One region of the Glutamicibacter sp. NPDC127525 genome, then DNA from elsewhere that is predicted to be linked to it. Evidence: riboswitches for the same ligand, from Rfam matches in the RefSeq annotation. Region 1 holds a riboswitch; each other region holds the start of a gene.
The links. A riboswitch is a leader RNA that binds a small molecule or an ion and turns the genes downstream of it on or off. The one in region 1 is predicted to bind thiamine pyrophosphate.
Positions count from the first base shown of each region.

Region 2: linked by a shared signal. The riboswitch ahead of thiM (hydroxyethylthiazole kinase) and the one ahead of thiO (glycine oxidase ThiO) in region 1 are both predicted to bind thiamine pyrophosphate.
Region 3: linked by a shared signal. The riboswitch ahead of ACFVHU_RS05680 (ECF transporter S component) and the one ahead of thiO (glycine oxidase ThiO) in region 1 are both predicted to bind thiamine pyrophosphate.
Region 4: linked by a shared signal. The riboswitch ahead of thiC (phosphomethylpyrimidine synthase ThiC) and the one ahead of thiO (glycine oxidase ThiO) in region 1 are both predicted to bind thiamine pyrophosphate.

Region 1 covers NZ_JBHXVN010000001.1:872,082-876,978, reverse strand. Annotated here, with positions in the region: gene ACFVHU_RS04030 (mechanosensitive ion channel) at 1-226, shown strand, start outside; gene ACFVHU_RS04025 (GNAT family N-acetyltransferase) at 310-1,338, opposite strand; TPP riboswitch at 1,349-1,453, shown strand; gene thiO (glycine oxidase ThiO) at 1,451-2,548, shown strand; gene thiS (sulfur carrier protein ThiS) at 2,575-2,820, shown strand; gene ACFVHU_RS04010 (thiazole synthase) at 2,823-3,644, shown strand; gene moeB (molybdopterin-synthase adenylyltransferase MoeB) at 3,641-4,786, shown strand; gene ACFVHU_RS04000 (GNAT family N-acetyltransferase) at 4,854-4,897, shown strand, end outside.
Region 2 covers NZ_JBHXVN010000005.1:32,873-37,769, reverse strand. Annotated here, with positions in the region: gene ACFVHU_RS12555 (uracil-xanthine permease family protein) at 1-222, opposite strand, end outside; gene thiD (bifunctional hydroxymethylpyrimidine kinase/phosphomethylpyrimidine kinase) at 250-1,674, opposite strand; gene thiE (thiamine phosphate synthase) at 1,671-2,312, opposite strand; gene thiM (hydroxyethylthiazole kinase) at 2,305-3,099, opposite strand; TPP riboswitch at 3,089-3,183, opposite strand; gene ACFVHU_RS12535 (GntR family transcriptional regulator) at 3,218-3,586, opposite strand; gene ACFVHU_RS12530 (hypothetical protein) at 3,583-4,897, opposite strand, start outside.
Region 3 covers NZ_JBHXVN010000001.1:1,206,489-1,211,385, forward strand. Annotated here, with positions in the region: gene ACFVHU_RS05675 (ATP-binding cassette domain-containing protein) at 1-1,786, opposite strand, end outside; gene ACFVHU_RS05680 (ECF transporter S component) at 1,783-2,391, opposite strand; TPP riboswitch at 2,457-2,577, opposite strand; gene ACFVHU_RS05685 (DUF4235 domain-containing protein) at 2,653-2,904, shown strand; gene mnhG (monovalent cation/H(+) antiporter subunit G) at 2,961-3,365, opposite strand; gene ACFVHU_RS05695 (monovalent cation/H+ antiporter complex subunit F) at 3,365-3,631, opposite strand; gene ACFVHU_RS05700 (Na+/H+ antiporter subunit E) at 3,633-4,262, opposite strand; gene ACFVHU_RS05705 (Na+/H+ antiporter subunit D) at 4,271-4,897, opposite strand, start outside.
Region 4 covers NZ_JBHXVN010000001.1:1,056,459-1,061,355, reverse strand. Annotated here, with positions in the region: gene ACFVHU_RS04985 (DEAD/DEAH box helicase) at 1-1,186, shown strand, start outside; gene thiC (phosphomethylpyrimidine synthase ThiC) at 1,279-3,021, opposite strand; TPP riboswitch at 3,018-3,125, opposite strand; tRNA gene ACFVHU_RS04975 (tRNA-Thr) at 3,399-3,470, opposite strand; tRNA gene ACFVHU_RS04970 (tRNA-Thr) at 4,004-4,075, shown strand; tRNA gene ACFVHU_RS04965 (tRNA-Met) at 4,123-4,199, shown strand; gene ACFVHU_RS04960 (GTP pyrophosphokinase family protein) at 4,282-4,897, opposite strand, start outside.

The sequences.
Region 1 (4,897 bases):
GGCAATTGCGCTGTTCGTGGCGATGGGCCTGAAGTACATGGGTATCGCCGATTCGATCATCAACATGGCCTTCGGCGCAATCGTCATTGGCGCAGCATTGGCAGCGGCTCTGGCCTTTGGCCTCGGCGGTCGTGATGCTGCGGCCCGCACGCTGAAAAAGATGGAGGCCCAACAGGCCACCAATGGCCCGGACTCGACGCCACCGGCATCGAACCCAGGCATCTAACCACGCATCACAAAACCTGAGGGACAGATAAGAAGTCGCGGAATCCAAAACCGGATTCCGCGACTTTTTTGATGCCCGCCAAGCTACTGCTGCGTGCCCCACGGCAAGGGCATGACCGCAGAGCCGCCATCGGTACGCAACCGCGCGTAGGTGTGCACATCGATGCGTTCTCCGGCAACCAGGAATTTGCCCCGCTCGACACCTTCGTGCAGGAAGCCGTTGCTTTCTGCCACATGCTTCGACCCGGGATTATTTGCCCGCAAGCCCAGCTCCAAGCGGTACAGTCCCAGCTCGTCGAACAGGTAATCCACCAAGGTTGCCACGGCGCGGGTGGCCAGCGACCGGCCCCGGTAATTCTGGTTCATCCAATACCAAATCCACGCGTTCCGATTGGCCGGGTCGACCGTACCGCACACCAGTCCCACCAGCCGATCCCGATATGCGACGGCCATCGCCTGCTGGCGTTCCCCGGCCTCCAGCAGTGCGCGCACATACGACTCAGCCTTTTGCGGGGAATCGGCGTCGCCTTGGCGCAACATGTCGGGGTTCGAGGAGAATGCCTCGAAGACCGCTTCGGCATCCGAAAGGCGCAGCCGGCGCACCGTGAATTCACCGTCGGCATGCACGGTTTCCTTCGGTCCTGCAGATGGCTGCGGATGAGCGGCGGCCGTGCCCTGGTGGAAGAGCAGCTGCCAGCGGCCCTGCTCATGGATCCACAGTGAACTGCGTTCGCTGGGGGAACCGGCGAGCAGCTTCCAGCGCAGCAGCACCAGCTGGTCTGAAAGCTGGAGAGCCACCGGGCTTTCGACTTTCAACGCCCCGGCATCCCGTGCCGGCTCCCGGGCCAGCTGGGCAATGATGGCCTCGCGATCATAGACTCGCCCGCTGGCTCCCACCTCGGCGAACCGAGGATGCAAGCGCCGCTGCAATTGCTCCTGGCTATGGCGTTGGCTGGATTCCAAGAGTTCTTGCTCCAACGAGATGATGGTGCTGGATAGCGCAGAACCTTGGGGAAGCACGATAGGGAAGTCATGGAATGCCATGTCAGCAAGTACATCACAGAAGATGACGGAACTGCGTTCAATGAAGTTCGACTTTATGAGCTGCATCATGCTTATAATCGCTGTAATCCGCGGGAGCCTGAATCGACCAGGCTGAGAGGGCACCGAGCCGACCGCTACACCTGATGCGGGTCATGCCGCCGTAGGAAGGAAGCGTGCCCTTGTGCATGTCAACATTGTTGGCGCCGGGATAATCGGCCTGGCCGTCGCGTTCGAGCTGGAATCACGCGCACACACCGTCACCCTCATCGATCCGGCACCCGGCCAAGGTGCAAGCTACGCGGCAGCAGGAATGCTGGCCCCGGCAGCTGAAACGGTCTGGGGCAATGGCCCGTTGCACCAGCTGCTTGCCGCCTCGAATGCCGCCTATCCGCAGTTCATCGAGCGCATCGCATCGGCCACCGGGCAACGCCCGGACTACTTGCAGAACTCCACGCTCGTTGTCGCCGCAGAGCCTGCGGACCGCGAAGCCCTGCACGAGCTGGCCGAACTGCAGATATCCCTCGGCCTGTCAGCGCAAAAGCTGCTGCCCAGCCAAGCCAGCAAGCTCGAACCAGCCTTGGCCGCCAATATTGCTGGCGCGGTCCTGTGCCAAGATGACCACCAGGTCGACCCTCGATCCATCGTCAAGATCCTGTTGGAGCATCTGCGTCCGCACCTGGTCGAGGAACGGGCGCAGGCACTGGTGACCGACGGGAAGCGGACCACCGCTGTGCGGACCGCATCGGGCCGAATCCTCGAAGCGGAGCAGACCATCGTGGCCACCGGTCTTGGCACCCTCGATGGCTTGAACGAACTTCCGCTGCGCCCGGTCTACGGGGACATCCTCCGGATCCAGGGACCAGCAGGCCCGCCGCTCATCACCCGCACCATCCGCGGCATCGTGCACCGGAAACAGGTGTATCTGGTGCCGAGAAGGGACGGTAGCCTCGTCCTTGGCGCCAGCGTCCGTGAAGACCGGCAACAAGCGGTGAACATTGGCGCGATGCACCTGCTGTTGGACAACGCGAGAAAGCTTGTCCCCGGCATCAGCGACTGCACGCTGAACGAAGCAACGGCCCGGGCACGTCCCGCCACGCCAGATGACCGGCCGCTGCTGGGACGCCTTGATCCAGGGCTGCTGCTCTGCACCGGGTACTCCCGGCACGGCGTGCTGCTGGCTCCGCTGGGCGCAACGCTCACTGCGGATCTCGCCCACGGCCACCAATCCCACCCCTTGCACCAGGCTGTGGATCCCCACCGCTTTGCCAACGCAACCTAGACCGCTCACCGAACGGAGCAGCAACCATGACAAGCATCGGCATCAATTTCAATTCACGGCAACTGAACCTGGACGAAGGAACCACCCTTCGCGAATTCATCAGCACGCAAATCGGCAAGGAACTGGACGCCAACTCGGTGGCCGCTGACGGCAGCAAGCTCGGAGTTGCCGCCGCCGTCAATGGCGCTGTCGTTCCACGCAGCGCCTGGAATAGCTACCTGCTGGCCGAAGGGCACAGCATTGAACTCGTTACCGCGGCCCAGGGAGGCTAGGCATGGAAACGCGCAACATCACCGAGCTGGACATCCACAGCGACCCATTCCAGATCGCCGGACGCTCCTTGTCCTCGCGCCTGATCCTCGGCACCGGGGGAGCGAGTTCGCTGACCACCCTGGAAAGCGCCCTGCAGGCCTCCGGAACGGAGCTGACCACCGTGGCCATCCGCCACTTTTCGGCGGCCGGCGCAGGCAACGTGTATGAACTGCTGCAGCGCAACAACGTGATTGCGCTGCCCAACACCGCTGGATGCTTCACCGCCCGCGATGCGATCCTCACCGCGCACCTGGCCCGTGAAGCTCTGGAAACCAATTGGATCAAGCTCGAAGTCATTGCCGATGAGCACACGCTGCTGCCGGACCCGCTGGAACTGCATGCGGCCACCGAGCAACTAGTGGCCGACGAGTTCCAGGTTTTCGCCTACACCAATGATGATCCGGCACTTGCCCAGCGCCTGCAGGACGCCGGGGTTGCGGCAATCATGCCGGCCGGAGCACCGATCGGCTCGGGCCTGGGGATCCTGAATCCGCACAATATTTCCACCATCGTCTCGCGCGCGCAGGTACCGGTGATCCTTGACGCCGGGGTGGGCACCGCCTCGGATGCGGCCCTGGCCATGGAGCTCGGTTGCGACGCGGTGCTGCTGGCCAGCGCGGTGACCCGGGCGCACAACGCGCCGCTCATGGCCAGGGCCATGAAGGATGCTGTGCGTGCCGGGCGCGCCGCGCGGCTCGCTGGCCGGATCCCGCGCCGCGATACCGCACTGGCCTCATCGCCGGCCGAAGGCATGATGCAAACCCTGGTCGGTGACTTCTCGTGAGCCGGGAAGCCCTGGTCGCACCCGGCGCGGAGCTGGAACCGGAAGAGCTGGCGCGCTACTCCCGGCACTTGTCCCTGCCCGGGGTGGGAGAAGAAGGGCAACGCCGCATCGCCAACGCCAAGGTGCTGGTTATCGGAGCCGGGGGCCTGGGCAGTCCCATTGCCAGCTACCTGGTCGCTGCGGGAATCGGCACCCTCGGGGTCATCGACGATGACACCGTCGAGCTGTCCAATCTGCAACGACAAACCATGCACCGGCAACAGGATGCAGGGCGCTTGAAAGTGGATTCGGTGCGGCGGATGGCCCACGAGCAGAACCGGAACGTCCAGATCATCACCGTGGATGAAAAGCTGGATGAATCCAACGCCGTGGCACTTTTCAGTGAATATGACTTGGTCATCGACGGCAGCGACAACTTTGCCACGCGGTACCTGTCCAATGATGCCGCGGAAATCACCGGCACCCCGCTGGTGTGGGGAACCCTCTTCCAGTTCTCCGGGCAGGTGTCCGTCTTCGATCCGCGCACCGGCCCGATGCTGCGTGATCTTTTTCCGGAAATCCCCGACGCGGACTCCGTGCCCAGCTGCGCCGAAGGAGGAGTCTTCGGCGCACTGTGCGGCGTTATCGGTTCGGTGATGTGCGCCGAAGCCCTGAAGCTCATTACCGGAATCGGGACCACCCTGAGCGGCAAGCTCTGGCTCTATGATGCGCTGGAAGCCACTGTGCGGACCCTCGAATTCGCCAGGGATCCGCAACGTGAGCCGGTGACCGGGCTGGGGGAGTACCAGCCGGTTTCCTGCGCTGCCGAAGGGCATGTCCCGGAGCTCACGGTTCAGCAGCTAGCGGAGCTGGAAACGGAAGAACCGGTATTGCTGGTGGATGTGCGCGAATCCTGGGAACGCGACATCATAGCGATCCCGCACAGCCAGCACCTTCCGCTCGCGCAGCTCAAAGAACGGGGACTGGGAAAGCTCGCGCACAGCGCTTCGGCGGTCGTATTCGTGTGCAAAACCGGTGCCCGTTCGCAGCAGGCAGCGCGGATCACCATGTCCGGTCGGGATGCAGGCATTGCCGTCTACAGCCTCAGCGGCGGAACCGTGGAATGGGCCAGGCAAGTGCGGGGCCAGCAGGTGGCCTACTAGGGCTCAGGCGCATCTTTGGCGCGCAATTCACCGGTGGGAAGTGGAGGCGCTCTGGCATACTGGCGCTATGACGTTGGGAAAGACGCTGGAGATCCGTGAATTGGAAAGCCA
Region 2 (4,897 bases), on a different contig from region 1:
CCTGGTCATCAGCAAGAAGATGACGGTGGCCAGGCCGGTGAACAGCAAGGTCGTGGTGACCGGGAAGCCGGTGATGGTTGGCACCAGGATGCTGGCGCCGAACATCGCCAGGATGTGCTGGGCTCCGATGGAAACGGTCTGCGGCCAATGCAGCCGCTCATCCGGGGCAACTACCTCACCTGGGGTGATGGTCCTGCCGTTGCCGTGAATGCTCCAACTCATGATTCCTCTTCCCGGGCCCTGCGGGTTTTAGGCCGTAGAGAAGTCTACTCGGTTCTCGTGCGCCTGCGCGAAGAAAGAGCGCTCATGTTCCGCGGAGCGGATGAAAGCGGCCTCCATGCGGGCCCGCAGCTGCGGATCTGCCTGCTCGAACGCCTGGCGGACCATTTCGATGGCCTGCTCGGTGGCGGAATCGAATTCCTCGGATGCATAGGTTTCCAGCCATTGCCGATAAGGATGCTCGGCATGGTTGGCTGCCGCCAGCCGCTTGCCGATGTCCTGGTACAGCCAGTAGCAAGGCAGGATCGCGGCAATCAGCTCCCCGTAGCTCTCCTGGCTGGCGGCCAGGTGGTTGGTGTAGTTCAGCGTGGTGGCGCTGGGCGTATCAGCGAACTCATCCAGGTAGCTGCCGTGCAGCTGCAGCTCGCCATCGAGGATGCCGTTGGCGCCACGCGACCAGAAACGCTGGGCACCGAGATCCGGCGCCATCGAGCTGGCTAGCGAAAGCACCTTGGCGTAACGCAGCAGATACAGCGCATCCTGGGCGATGTAGTAGTGGAAGTCATCCCGGTCCAAGGTGCCCTCGGATAGCCGGGTGATGAAATCCAGCTGGTCGATTTCCTCGCGGATCGGCTGGATCTTCTGCCACCAGTCGCCCATGGGATCTGCCGTGCCGAAGAAGTCGATGAAGTGGTTGACCGGGCCGTGGCCGCTGCCCACCTGCAATTGGTCGGCCGCTGCGATGGCCTTGGAGAGGTAGGACTTGGACTGCTCCAACGCGGCGATCCAGTCTCCAGTGGCAGCGAAGCGGGTAGCCAGAGTGCTGGAAAGGGTGCAGCCGGTGCCGTGGGTGTTCCTGGTGGCATGGCGCGGTCCGTGCAGCTCCAGCTGCACCCCGCCCGCCGACACCAGGGCATCGGGGCAATCCGCCCCGGCCAGGTGCCCGCCCTTGGCCAGCACCAGCGTGTCGTGCTTGGCAGCCAGCCGCTGGGCCTGGCGCAGGGCTTCGTCCCAGGAAGGGGCCACAGGCTCGCGCAGCAAGCTGGCCAGCTCCAGCAGGTTCGGGGTAATCACCGTGGCGCGATCCAGCAGCGAATCAAGGGCCGATTCGTCGTCGAGCAGGCGATCCCCGCTGGTCGCCACCATGACCGGGTCCAGCACGACGGGGGCGTCAACAGTTTCCAGCCAGCCGGTGACTGCGCGGATCACCTCGGCGTTGGCCAGCATCCCGATCTTGATCGCATCGATGCGGATATCTGTACTCACGGCTTCGAGCTGCGCGAGGACGAAATCGCCGCTGATCGCCTGAACTCCGGACACCCCATGGGTGTTTTGCGCAGTCAAAGCGGTGATCACGCACATTCCGTAGCCGCCGTTGGCGGCAATGGCCTTCAGATCCGCTTGGATTCCGGCGCCGCCGGAAGGATCGGAGCCTGCGATGGATAGGATGTTCATTTCGAGGCCTCCCAGGCTGCGACCAGCTGCGCGCTGGCAAGTTGCGGATCTTCGGCGTTGCAGATGGCGCGGACCACGGCCAGGCCTGCGCCGCCGCCGGCGCGGATCGCGGCGGCATCGTCTTGGGTAATTGCGCCGATCGCTACGCAGGGCAGCTTGGCCAAGGCAGCGGCTCGCGCAAAGCCGTCCAGCCCCAGGGGAGCAGGATGGTCTTTTTTCGTCGGAGTGGCGCGGATGGCTCCTACACCGAGGTAGTCGATCACCGAGGCGTCCTTGTTCGCCTGGGCCAGCTGCTCATCGCTGGAAGCACTCAAGCCGATGATGCCCTCGCCGATGATCTGGCGAGCCAGCTGTACCGGCACATCTTTTTGCCCGATATGGATGCCGTTCACTGCTGCGCCAGCAGCCCGTGCCGCGAGGTAGACGTCAATGCGGTCATTGATCAGCAACTGGGCTTTGCCGTCGGTGAGCTTGGCAGCCGCGCAGGCCAGCTCGAAGAATTCCCGGGCGCTTTCATCCTTGGCGCGCAGCTGGATCCACCCGATCCCTCCGGCGACGGCTCCCTCGATAACTTCCAGGGTGCTGCGTGGGGTGCAGCTGGCAGTGTTGGCTACTAGATAAGCGCCGTAATTATGCATGGTTCAATTCCTCGTACTTCAAAGTTTTCAGTTCCCCGGGATCGGCAGCCGACAGCGCATCAAGGAAGGCAACTGCGAAGCTGCCCGGACCGGAGCTGCCAGCCAGGGCCTTTTCCGCGGCCAGGCCATAGAAACCGTGGGCTGCGATGGTGGCCTCGAACGGGTCATCGTGGACCGCAACCATCCCGGCGCAGACCGCGCCCAAGGCGCAGCCGCCACCTGTCATCCGGGTCAAGCCAATTCCGTTGGTATGCACCAAGACGGTACGCGTGGCGTCGATGATGGCGTCAGCCTGGCCGGAAATGGCCACCACGCAGTCGTGCTCCGTGGCCAGTTCGCGTCCCGCCGCCAAGGCGGCAGAAACCTCATCCAAGGCATCGACACCGCGCGAAGCAGATTGCCGGCCGGCCAGAGCCAGGATTTCCGAGGCGTTGCCGCGAATCAGGGTCGGGCGTTGCCGGACAATGCGCCGGGCAAACTCCGTGCGCACCGGAAGCGCTCCCACTGCCACTGGATCCAGGACCCACGGGGTGCCTGCAGCGCTCGCCGACTGCACAGCTTCTTCCATGGCGGTCAGCTGTTCAGTGCTTGGAGTTCCCAAATTCACCAATACGGCTGAAGCTGCCTGCGCGAATGGACCGGCCTCTCCGGGCAGATCCGTCATGGCCGGAGAAGCCCCGGATGCCAGCAGGGCATTGGCGGTGAAATTGGATACGACGGTATTGGTCAGGCAAAAAACCAAAGGTGATTGTTGCCGGTATTTTTGGGCAACTGCATGCAAAGCCATGCGACATCCCTCCGCTAGCGTGAACTAGATCAGGTTCTACGGGTCTTATCTCAGTCGGTTGATCCGACACCCCGTGTCACTGCCATAGAGCGTACGCACAACCGGTTCCGAGGACAAGTTACTTACGCTCGCGCCGCGCCACCAAGGCCTTGAGCGTGGCCGCATCCACCTTCTGCGCGGCCGCCAGCGCCCAGAGGCGATCCACGGCGGCCAGCAGATCTTCCCTGGTGTCCACCGGCTGCGGCCGCTCGTTGACTACTGTGCCGGCACGGCGCCGGGAGGTGATCAGCTCTTCGGCTTCCAGCTCCTTGTAGGCGCGCGCCACTGTACCGACAGCGACGCCGAGGTCCGTGGCCAGCGCACGCACAGTAGGCAGCTTGCTCCCCGAGGGCAGATCTCCCAAGGAGATCAGTGAAGCAATCTGCGAGCGGATCTGCTCATAGGGCGGGGTAGCTGCTTGGAGGTCAACACTGATCTGCGTGCTCATGAAGTAGCTGCCGGCTGATGTTCCCGCACGAAGGCGCTACCGGGGCGCTCTAGGAAAATGACTGCTGGGACAACGAAGATGAGCAATGCAAAGAGTCCCAGCCCGGCCGGGAATCCGTAGCCAATGAGCAGCATGGCTACCACTGCACTGGTGTTAACACGCATTGAACGCAGTTCCAGGACCTTGCGGTACCAGATTTCTTCGGCCGACGAGACAGCCCAGGGAATAATTGCCCGGCGGGAGAACCAGACGAATCCAAGATGGGTTGCCAGCAACAGCAGGATCAAGCCTGCAACCATTGTCTTGCCTGGAGGCACGAAGCCCCACAAATAGTCCAGCGGCGGATCGAGCAGAAAATAGGTGCTGGTGGCAAACAGCAAGCCAGCGGCGATGTAGGACCACAAGGGCAGGGGCGCGTGGTACTTGGGTGCTGCAGACGCCTGCCGGGCCACCGTGCTGACGTAGCTGAGATAAAGCGCATTGAGAACGGCATAGCTCAAAGCCGCACCGGCAAAGATCATTAAGATCCACGTAGTTCGCTCATTGGTAGGCATCTGGAGCTCGTCATCCAGTGGCAAGAATGACCAGCCGATTGCAACGCTGAGCAAGGTGAGTGCTGCAGTTACGTATTGCAAGGTGAATAGTTGATCACGCAAACGCGAGAAGGCGGTCCGTTCCCTGGTGGTGGATTGAGCTGAGAATGTAGAGCGCGGTCCCCAGAAGAGCAACGTGAGGGCGACCGCAAGGGCGCCATAGCTAACGAACTCGTACTGTCCATCCGGCGAATTAGCCTGCGAGTAATTGACCACCGACACGGTGAAAGCCAGCAAGACGATGCCGATATTGCGCATCAAGCGGTTGAGCCAGACCGTGCGCAACGCTTGGTTGTCTTCGACCGAGATGCCGGCCAAGGCAGGTCTTTTCAGGATAACTACGGTAATCACAGCCGCGGCCACGATGATCCCTGCCAGGGCCACGATGAATACCGGGAGCATCTGTGTGCCCGGCAACCGCCCATCATACGGACCCTCCGACGTGTATGAATAGATGCCGTCAAAATCAAAGGTCGTGAATTCCGAGGCCGGAACGCCAACGAGCCCTTCGACTTTGGAGACCGGCCACAGGGAGCCGACTGCGATCAGCAGCAAAAGCCCAACGAAAGCCCCTAGGGCCTTGGGAAATGGAGTTGTCAGGCTGCGGGCCTCTAATGAAGCGGTGCGCACGGGCTGGAGTTCCTTGGGCCAAGTGAACAAGCCGATGAGGTATACCAGAAGAACCCAGATCCCCGGAGTGAGTGCTTCAGCGATAGCC
Region 3 (4,897 bases), 330 kb from region 1:
CCACCAAGGCGATGCCCCACGCCGCAAGGATTCCGGCAATCAGCAGTGGCCACGCGCGCTTGAGGAATTTCAGCGGACTCAGCCCTGCCAGGGGGAAGAACACCACGGTCGCCACGATCACGACCAGCGCCGAAACCCAATCCAAGGTGGTGATCAACGGCAGTGTTGCCGCAGCCACCGCACCGAGCTTGGCCAGCGGATTGATCTTCGCCAACCAGCTATGCCCTACCGGCGCATCAAGCACCGGCCCCTGTCGCGGGGTACCAGCTTCCGGGGTGCCGGCAGTGAGCACCAGGTCCCTTGCTTTGAGCACCGAGGCAAAGTGATCGTCGTGGGTCACAGCAATGATCGCGGTGCCCTGCTGCAATTCCTCAACCAGCAGCCCGGCCAGTTCCCTCCACGTATTCGCATCCTGCCCGAAGGTCGGTTCGTCGAGGATCAGCACCTGGGGGGATGCGGCCAGAACAGTGGCCACGGACAAGCGCCGCTTCTCGCCCCCGGAGAGAGTGAACGGGTTCGCGTCTGCCAAATGCGCCAGGCCCAAGCGTTCCAGCAACGCGTCCACGCGCGCTTGGACCTGGGCCGGCTCGTATTTCGGCGCATCGGCGCTGCTGGCCTGCGCGCGGCTGGGAGCGAAAGCCAGCTCTTCCCGAACGCTCTGGGTCACGAATTGGTGTTCGGGTTCCTGGAACACCGAACCGATCCGCCCAATCAATGCACCGGCCTTCCAGGCAAACGGGGAGTTGCCCAGACCGTCGGCCAGTTGCGCGGTGGCCGCCAACCCGCCGTCGGCCGGGACGAGCAATCCGCCCAAGGTCAAGGCCAGCGTCGACTTTCCAGCGCCATTCTCACCGCGAATCACCGTCGCGGTGCCCGCTTGCACATTCACGTCCACCGCTTGGGTGCGCGGTGCCGTGGCGGTGCGGGCGGATACCAGCTGCTGCGCTTCCAGCAGAATGGCACCGGCACCGTTCGTTGCCCGAGCCACCTGCGGGAAGTAGCCTGGAATCCACAGCCCGGCAGCAGCCAGCTCCTCGCGCACCGTTTCATCGGTGTACAGCTGCTGCGGGTCCAGATCGTGCGCGACTCCCCCACCGGGCTGCAGCACGATAACCCGGTCCACATGCTGCGCCCAGGCTTCAATCCGGTGTTCCACGACGACCAGCGTGGCACCGGAAAGCCGGGCGGCGTTCAGCACCGCATCGCGCAAGAGCTCAATGCTCTGCGGGTCCACATTGGCAGTCGGTTCATCGAGCAGCATGACGCTGGGTTCCATGGCCAGAATGCCGGCCAAGGCCAACCGCTGTTTCTGTCCGCCGGAAAGTTGCTGGGTGCGGTGCTCGAAGGACAGCGCACCCAGACCCACAGCGTCCAGCACTTCGGGGATCCGCTGGCGGATCAGTTCGGGATCCATTCCGAGGTTCTCCGCGCCAAAGGCCACATCATCGGCGACCCTGCTTTGCACTACCTGGGTTTCCGGGTCTTGCTGCATCAAGCCCACCGGGTGGCTCCGGATGAAGGCATCGCTGCCATCTATGAGCAGCCGGCCAGCGACCTGATCGTCCTCATCCGCTTCCAGCAACCCGGCCATCGCGTGCAGCAAGGTTGACTTGCCGGCGCCCGATGGACCGACCAGCAGCACCTTCTCACCGGCGTGGATCACAAGGTCCAGTCCCGAGATGGCAGGATTCTGCCTCTCGGAGTGCTGCCAGCCGAACCCCGTTGCGGTGATGGCGGCACCGCGCTGGGTCAGCGAGGCTGCGCCGGAATTGGCAAAGGAACTCATTTTGCGCTTTCCAGGTGCGCACGCCGGCTCGGCAGGGCGCTCAGAGCGCCGGTCTTCGCCAGTCCGCGCGTGGCCAACCAGGACAGAAGCCCTGCGACGACTACGCCGGAAATGCCGGTGGCGATCACGTGGAAGATCTTCATTCCGGCGGTGTACTCAACATAGTAGGCCAGGATGTAGGCCTCGGAAATGCCGGCGAACAAGCCGGCGAACAAGCCTGCCAGCAGCGCCACGCCCAGGTTCCACTTGCGGTAGCGGAATGCTGCGAAGACCAGCTCTGCACCCAGGCCCTGGACCAGGCCGGAGATCAGTACGGTCAAGCCGTAGTGCGAGCCGAGCAGCGCTTCAACTACAGCGGCCAGCAGCTCGCAGTAGATTGCGGCGCCTGGCTTGCGGATGATCAGTGCGCCGAGCACCGCCGGGAAGAGCCACATGCCGGTGAGCAACGCGGTGGCTGGCGGGAAAGCTGCAAAGGCGAGCGAGAACAGGCCATAGCCGGCACTCCACGCCCAGAAAATGACCCCTGAAGCGACGGCGATCACCGAGGCGACGACGATATCAACTACACGCCAGCCGGTCCGCTGCTTCGAAACTGTTTCGTTCATTGCTGGTCCTCCTGTGGAAAGGAGGGGAGATGGACGGAATGAGGGCATACTGCCGCGCCTATCCGCATCCGAGATGCTCGACTTCCTTCGCCGGTACTAGCCGGGGCAGGTTCGAGGGTCTGCGATCTATCGCACTCTCAGCGTCTTGCGACTTTTTAAAAGTCTGACGCTCCCCTGTCGGAATAATTACTGCTCCCCCACCATACCGCAGGTATGCTGGGCAGAGGAACGATATGTCAAGAGCTTGATCGCGAGGAAAAAATGGATAAAGTGCAGAAACTTGCCACTACCGGTATCACCGTTGGCGCTGGCATGCTCGGCGGCAAGCTGGTTGATTTCCTTTGGTTGAAGGCAACCGGCAGCAAAGCACCACGCAAGGGCACTGAGGAAGCAGCGGAAGCTTCTTTCCGCCGTGCCTTAGGCTTCGCAGTCGTTTCGGCCCTGGTCGCAGCAATCCTGCAGACGGTGGCTGACCGCAGCGCCAACAAGGTTGTTGCCAAGTTCACCAAGTAAGCTTCGGCGTTGAGCCAAAAGCGGGAGCCGCCCAGAGGGGCGGCTCCCGCTTTTTCTCAATCTTGTTCGTCTGGCGATCCGGTCTTGGAAACCGGGGTGGTTCCGGTCGGCGGTGTTCCGTTGACCTTGTTGACCACGTGGCTCAGCTCATCGGAGAACAGGGTTTCCTTGGCAGCGTGCTTGGTCCGGTAGCCGGAACGGCCAATCATGTGGGCCGAAACCGGTGCGGTCAATAGCTGCATTCCCCAGGCCAGCACGAGTACCGGGACCACAGCCCAGCTGCGCAGGTAAATGGCCAGTCCAGCGAAAATCAGCAGGAAGCCGAGTACCTGCGGTTTGGTCGCTGCATGCATGCGGGTGAGCATGTCCGGGAAGGTCAGCAAGCCGATACCTGCGATCAATGACATCAGGCAGCCAAGGATCAGCAGGACGGCAACGAGGACATCGAGGAAGATTTCCATTAGGCGTTCCTCTGATCCGAAACGAAGCGCGAGACGGTCACCGAACCGATGAACCCGAGCATGCAGGCGGCCACGACGAACAGCAAGTAGTCGGTGTGCTTGTGCAGCACCATTTCCAGGCACAGCGCGGCGGAGATGATCAGCAGCATCACGTCCAGGGCCAGCACCCGGTCAAGGATTGACGGCCCCTTGGCAACACGGACCAGGCAGGCGACAGCACCGAGCCCGAGCATGATGCCGCAGATCCAAATGACGATATCCAGCATGTTACCCCTTCCTCGCATCAAAGTTCGGTCCGCATTCGCTCTTGATCGCTTCGTACTCGTCTCGGCTGCCAATAGCCATGATCAGCCGGCGTTCGATGTCCCGGATGCCGGCACGCGCCTTCTCCACGTCCGCAGGCGACTCGATGTCGATGTAGTGCAGGTACAGCGTCGACGAGCTGCGGTCCACGTCGATCACGAAGGAGCCCGGGATCAGCGTGAGCACGTGTCCCACGGTCATCACGATCAGGTCCGAGTCGGTGCGCAGCGGGACCGCAATGACCGCGCTGCGGGTGCGCTTCCCGCGGACCAGCGCCAGCCAGGCCACATGGACGCTGGCGGCGAAGACCTGTCCGAGGAACCAGATGAACAGCTTCAGGCAGTACCAGGCATTGATCCGGCCCGAAAGGACCACCGGCGGCAGCGGGAACAGGTTCACGATCAGCAGCGCGATGATCACGCCGAAGACCATGTTCCCCAGGGAGAAGTCCTGCCAGAGAGCACCCCAGACAAAGAGCAGCAGCAGAAGCAGCGGCCATTCCTGCTTGAGTGTCGCGCGGTGGCGCACACCGGAGGTATCCAGCGCATCGTCAATGCGCTGGTCACGCGGTTCAAAGTTCTTGTTCGGCATCATCCCTCCAATCAGAATGGCAAGATCGAGCTGATATACGGTTCGCGGGCGATCAGTTCCGCAGCCACCCGCTGGCAGAATTCGAAGATCGGCCCGGCAAAGACGGTCAGGGCGATGCCCGCAAGCACCAGCGAACCGGTGGCGTAGCGCATGCCCCACGGCAAGGAGTCGGCTTCCAGCTGCTTGGCCAGTTTCAACCCCAAGCGGGGGTTCTGCGCGCCGCCGGCCAACGTCTCGTCGGCGACCTGCGTCGCTTCGGCCACCAGGTCCTGGTTGGGCACCTCGGCATCAGCGGCACGGCGCCAGAACACACGGGCCCACACGCGGATGATCGCCATCAAGGTCAGCAGGCTGGTCAGCAATCCGGCGCCGATCACGACCCAGGTCAGCGGATCGGCATCCTGCGCGGCCGCATGCAATAGCCCGAATTTGCCCAGGAATCCGGAGAACGGCGGGATGCCGCCCAGATTGATGGCCGGGATGAAGAAGAGCAGGGCCAATGCCGGGGAGAGCTTGGCCAGCGAGCCGAGCCGGGTGACATTCGAGCTACCGGCACGGCGTTCGATCAGTCCCGCCACCATGAACAGCGAAGTCTGCACGATGATGTGGTGGCCCACGTAGTAGATGGTCGCGGCGAT
Region 4 (4,897 bases), 180 kb from region 1:
CGCCCACAAGCTGGACGCCATGACCCGCATCCTGGAATCCGAGTCGTTCGAAGGCGTTATCACCTTCGTCCGCACCAAGATGGCTACCGAGGACCTGGCCGACAAGCTGAAGGCCCGCGGCTTCACCGCGGCTGCCATCAACGGCGACATCCCTCAGCAGCAGCGTGAGCGCACCGTTGAGAACCTGCGCTCGGGCAAGATCGACATCCTGGTTGCTACCGACGTGGCAGCTCGTGGCTTGGACGTTGAGCGCATTTCGCACGTTATCAACTTCGACATCCCGCATGACACCGAGTCCTACGTGCACCGCATTGGCCGTACCGGCCGTGCCGGCCGCTCGGGCGACGCGATCCTGTTCATGACCCCGCGCGAGAAGTACTTGCTGCGTGCCATCGAGAAGGCTACCCGCCAGCCGGTGACCCAGATGCAGCTGCCTTCGCTGGATTCGGTCAACGACCGTCGTATCCAGAAGTTCACCGATCGCATCGACAAGACCATCAGCGGCCAGGACTTGACCACCTTCCGCGAAATCGTGGAGAAGTTCGCTTCCGAGCACGAAGACCTGGACCAGCTGGAAATCGCAGCTGCACTGGCTCTGATGGCCCAGGGCGGCCGCCCGCTGCTGATGACCGAACCAGTCATGTCCCCTTCGAAGAAGGCGCGCATGGATCGCCCAGAGCGCGGCGAGCGTGGCGACCGCGGTGACCGTGGCGATCGCGGTCCACGTGCCCGCAAGACCGCTGCCGAGGGCAACGCCATGTACCGTCTGGCCGTTGGCCGCCGCAACCGCGTGCAGCCGGGCTCGATCGTTGGCGCACTGGCCAACGAGGGTGGCTTCGATTCTTCGGAAATCGGCGGCATCGAGATCCGTTCGGACCACACCCTGGTCGAGTTGCCAGCAGAGCTGAGCAAGGACCAGTGGCGTGCACTGTCCAAGACCCGCATCGGCGGCGAGGCCATCGAGCTTGAGCTCGACAATGGCCGCAGCCCACGTCGCGACGACGAAGGCGACCGCGGTGGCTTCCGTGGCGGCCGTGGTGGCGGCTTCGGCGGCGGACGCAGCGGCGGCCGTGGCGGTTTCGGTGGCGGACGCAGTGGCGGACGTGGCGGTTTCGGCGGCGGCGGACGCGGCGGCAAGGATCGCTTCAGCGATTCGGGCCGCAGCGGTGGACGTCGCGACTACTAAGCCAGTCGCACGCAGCTGAACAGCATTGAATAACGCCCTTGGGGCAAGCCGAAAGCTTGCCCCAAGGGCGTTTTTCGTGCGCCGCAGGCTATTTACGGAGCAGGAGTTCCCACCGGGATCCCGTCCCCGAGATAGACCGTGCCGCCGCTTTCCAGGAACTGCCTGCTTTTCTGCGCCATCCCGGCCAATGCGGCCTGCGCCTCGGCCGAGCCGTACTCGTCGCGGATATCCTGGGAGATGCGCATGGAGCAGAACTTCGGCCCGCACATGGAGCAGAAGTGGGCGGTCTTGGCCGGCTCGGCCGGCAAGGTCTCATCATGGAATTCCTGTGCGGTGACCGGGTCAAGGGACAACGCGAACTGGTCATTCCAGCGGAATTCGAAGCGCGCCTTGCTCAGCGCATCATCCCGCGCTGTGGCACCCGGGTGGCCCTTGGCCAGATCGGCGGCGTGCGCAGCGATCTTGTAGGTGATCACCCCGGTCTTCACATCATCCCGGTTGGGCAGTCCCAGATGCTCCTTGGGGGTGACGTAGCAGAGCATCGCGGTCCCGTACCGTGCGATCTCCGTGGCGCCAATGGCGCTGGTGATGTGGTCGTAGCCCGGGGCGATGTCGGTGACCAGCGGGCCCAGGGTATAGAACGGCGCCCCGTCGCACAGCTGCTGCTGGCGTTCCACATTCTCGCGCACCAGATGGAACGGGATATGCCCCGGGCCTTCGACCATCACCTGCACATCGTACTTCCAGGCGCGCTTGGTCAGCTCGGCCAGGGTGTCCAGCTCGGCGAACTGGGCGGCGTCGTTCGCATCTGCGATGGAGCCCGGGCGCAGCCCGTCGCCCAGCGAGAAGGCCACGTCGTACTGCGCGAAGATCTCGCACAGCTGATCGAAGTGGGTGTACAGGAAATTCTCCTGGTGGTGCGCCAAGCACCAGCCGGCCATGATGGACCCGCCACGCGAGACCATGCCGGTGACCCGGTTGGCGGTCAGCGGGATGTAGCGCAGCAGCACCCCGGCGTGGATGGTCATGTAGTCCACGCCCTGCTCGCACTGCTCAATGACGGTGTCGCGGAAGATCTCCCAGGTCAGTTCGTTGGCTTCGCCGTTGACCTTCTCCAACGCCTGGTAGATCGGCACGGTGCCGATGGGGACCGGGGAGTTGCGGATGATCCACTCGCGGGTGGTGTGGATGTCATCTCCGGTGGACAGGTCCATTACCGTGTCCGCGCCCCATTTGGCCGCCCACTGGAGCTTGGAGACTTCTTCTGCGATGGAGCTGGTCACCGCCGAGTTGCCGATATTCGCATTGATCTTGACCAGGAACGCCTTGCCGATGATCATCGGCTCGGATTCCGGGTGGTTGATGTTCGCCGGGATGATGGCTCGCCCGGCCGCGAGCTCGCTGCGCACCAGCTCGACATCGCATTCCTCGCGCAGGGCCACATAGCGCATTTCCGGGGTGATGATCCCGGCACGCGCATAGTGCATCTGCGTCACGCGGGCTCCGCCAACGGCCCGCAGTGGCGGGGCTGAGCGTCCGGCCCATTCCGCGCTGGCCGTGCCGCGGCGGACCGCTGAGCGTCCGTCGTCGTGCAGGTTGCGTTCGCGGCCTGCATAGGTTTCCACGTCCCCGCGTTCCAGGATCCACCGCTCGCGGAAGGGTTGCAGGCCTTGGGTGGGCTCGCTTCCCGGTCCGCTGGTGCGATATACCGCCAGCGGCTCGTTGGGCTGTCCATTGGGGGAGTCTGCCAATTGGATCTGCGTGACGGGAACAGAAATTCCCGCAGATTCACGGTAGGCAAGGGTGTGGGCAGGGTGCTGTTCAATTTGTTCCACTGGGGAAACTCACTTCCTTCGCCGGCATTACCCGGACAGGTTCAACGGTCGCGGACGGCGATAGCCCGATCTCAGCCCTTGCCAGGGCACCCGTGTGGTCGCGAACAACTTAGCACGCTTGCGAGGAGAAAACGCAAACCCAGTGGTCAGGGCCTGACATCAAGGAAGTGGGAAGGGCCGGCTGTGGCGGGCCAGGATGCTTTTCATTGGCCGGAGACTCTTGCCGGGGGCACCTGGAATCCGGGGCGCAAGACGCGGCCGATAGCCGGTGCTGCAGCTTGGGGTGCGCCTTGGGCCATGCTCGCAGTGGCTACACGGCATCTGCGGGATAAACGAAAAGAGAGGCAATCTGGAACCAGATTGCCTCTCTTATTTCGAGCCCCCTGCCGGAATCGATCCGGCGACCTCGTTCTTACCAAGAACGCGCTCTACCACTGAGCTAAGGGGGCAACAGGTAAATACTTTACACAGGTTTTTGAGGTTTGCAAAATCCGTCGGGAATTTGTTGCTGAGGTCACAATATTCCTACTCAAGACCGGAATGGGCGGCAAAGAGCTGTTGCCTTCCTGGCGGTTTCCAGCACCCCGGTTCACGGCCCGGGATCCAGCTGCCGGGCACCGGAGCCGTGCCTGGGCGCCTAGGTGGATCGGGTGTTGCCCAAGTGCCGCTCGGTCAGGGGTTCTGGAGTGGGAAAGGGTGTCAGCGTTCCGAAGTTCCAAGCGGGGTAATTCGATGCTTGGCCACCGGGGATGATCCGCGGGATTCTATCCTGCGCGTCATGGCAAATCCGCGATTGACCGCGAGGAGCACTCTCGTGAGCATCGTCACCAGGGCACTTTTTGTCCCACCCTTCGTCCCCGGGGTAGCGAGTAAGAGGATAAATAGTCATTGACTAGTGGTTTTACAGAATTCTCCGGGTCTTTTCCGGGGTGATCCGCCGATTTTTCTTTGCCGGGAAATCCGTGTAGAGTATTTACTCGTTGCCCCCTTAGCTCAGTGGTAGAGCGCGTTCTTGGTAAGAACGAGGTCGCCGGATCGATTCCGGCAGGGGGCTCTGAGTGAGAAGCATTCTTGGCTTCTACTGGATTGCTTCTCACTTGTGGCGGCGTAGCTCAGCTGGTTAGAGCGCACGACTCATAATCGTGAGGTCCCGGGATCGAGTCCCGGCGCCGCTACCAAATCAAAGATCCTCGGCCTCGGCCGAGGATCTTTTTTGGTTTCCGGCCCCGAAGCAGCATTGTCCTTCGAGGGCATGAACGGCTAGTGATCCAAGTCCTTCTCCTGGTTCCCGTCCTTGGCTTGCTGAGCCAGCGACAGCAGCCCCTGGATCGCTGTCGTATCGAAATCCGCCTCTTGGCTCGGTGCCTGATTGGCATCATGGCCGTGGACTTCGGTATGCAAGCGCTGCATCTGCATGTCGAGTTTCGTCGCCATGGCCGCCGCGTCGGCAAGCTCTTGCACTAGATGTTCTGGAACTTCGCCCTCGTACTTGTAGAAGATCTTATGTTCCAGGCTTGCCCAGAAATCCTGGGCAATGGTACGGATCTGCAGCTCCACCACGACATCGACCGGGCCATCGGATAAGTAGACCGGGATCTGCACGATCGCATGGACACTTTTATAGCCGTTGGGCTTCGGGTTCTTGATGTAGTCCTTGATTTGGAGGACCTTCAGGTCATTCTGCGAGGTTAGCGTGTTCAGAACCTTGTAGATGTCCTTGACGAAACTGCAGGTAATGCGCACGCCGGCAATGTCGCTGATGTTCTCGCGAATGGCAGGCAGGGACGGGGAGATGTTCCGGCGGGAGACCTTGCGCATGATGCTCTCCGGAGTTTTCACCCGGGAAGTGACGTGCTCAATTGGATTGTAATTGTGC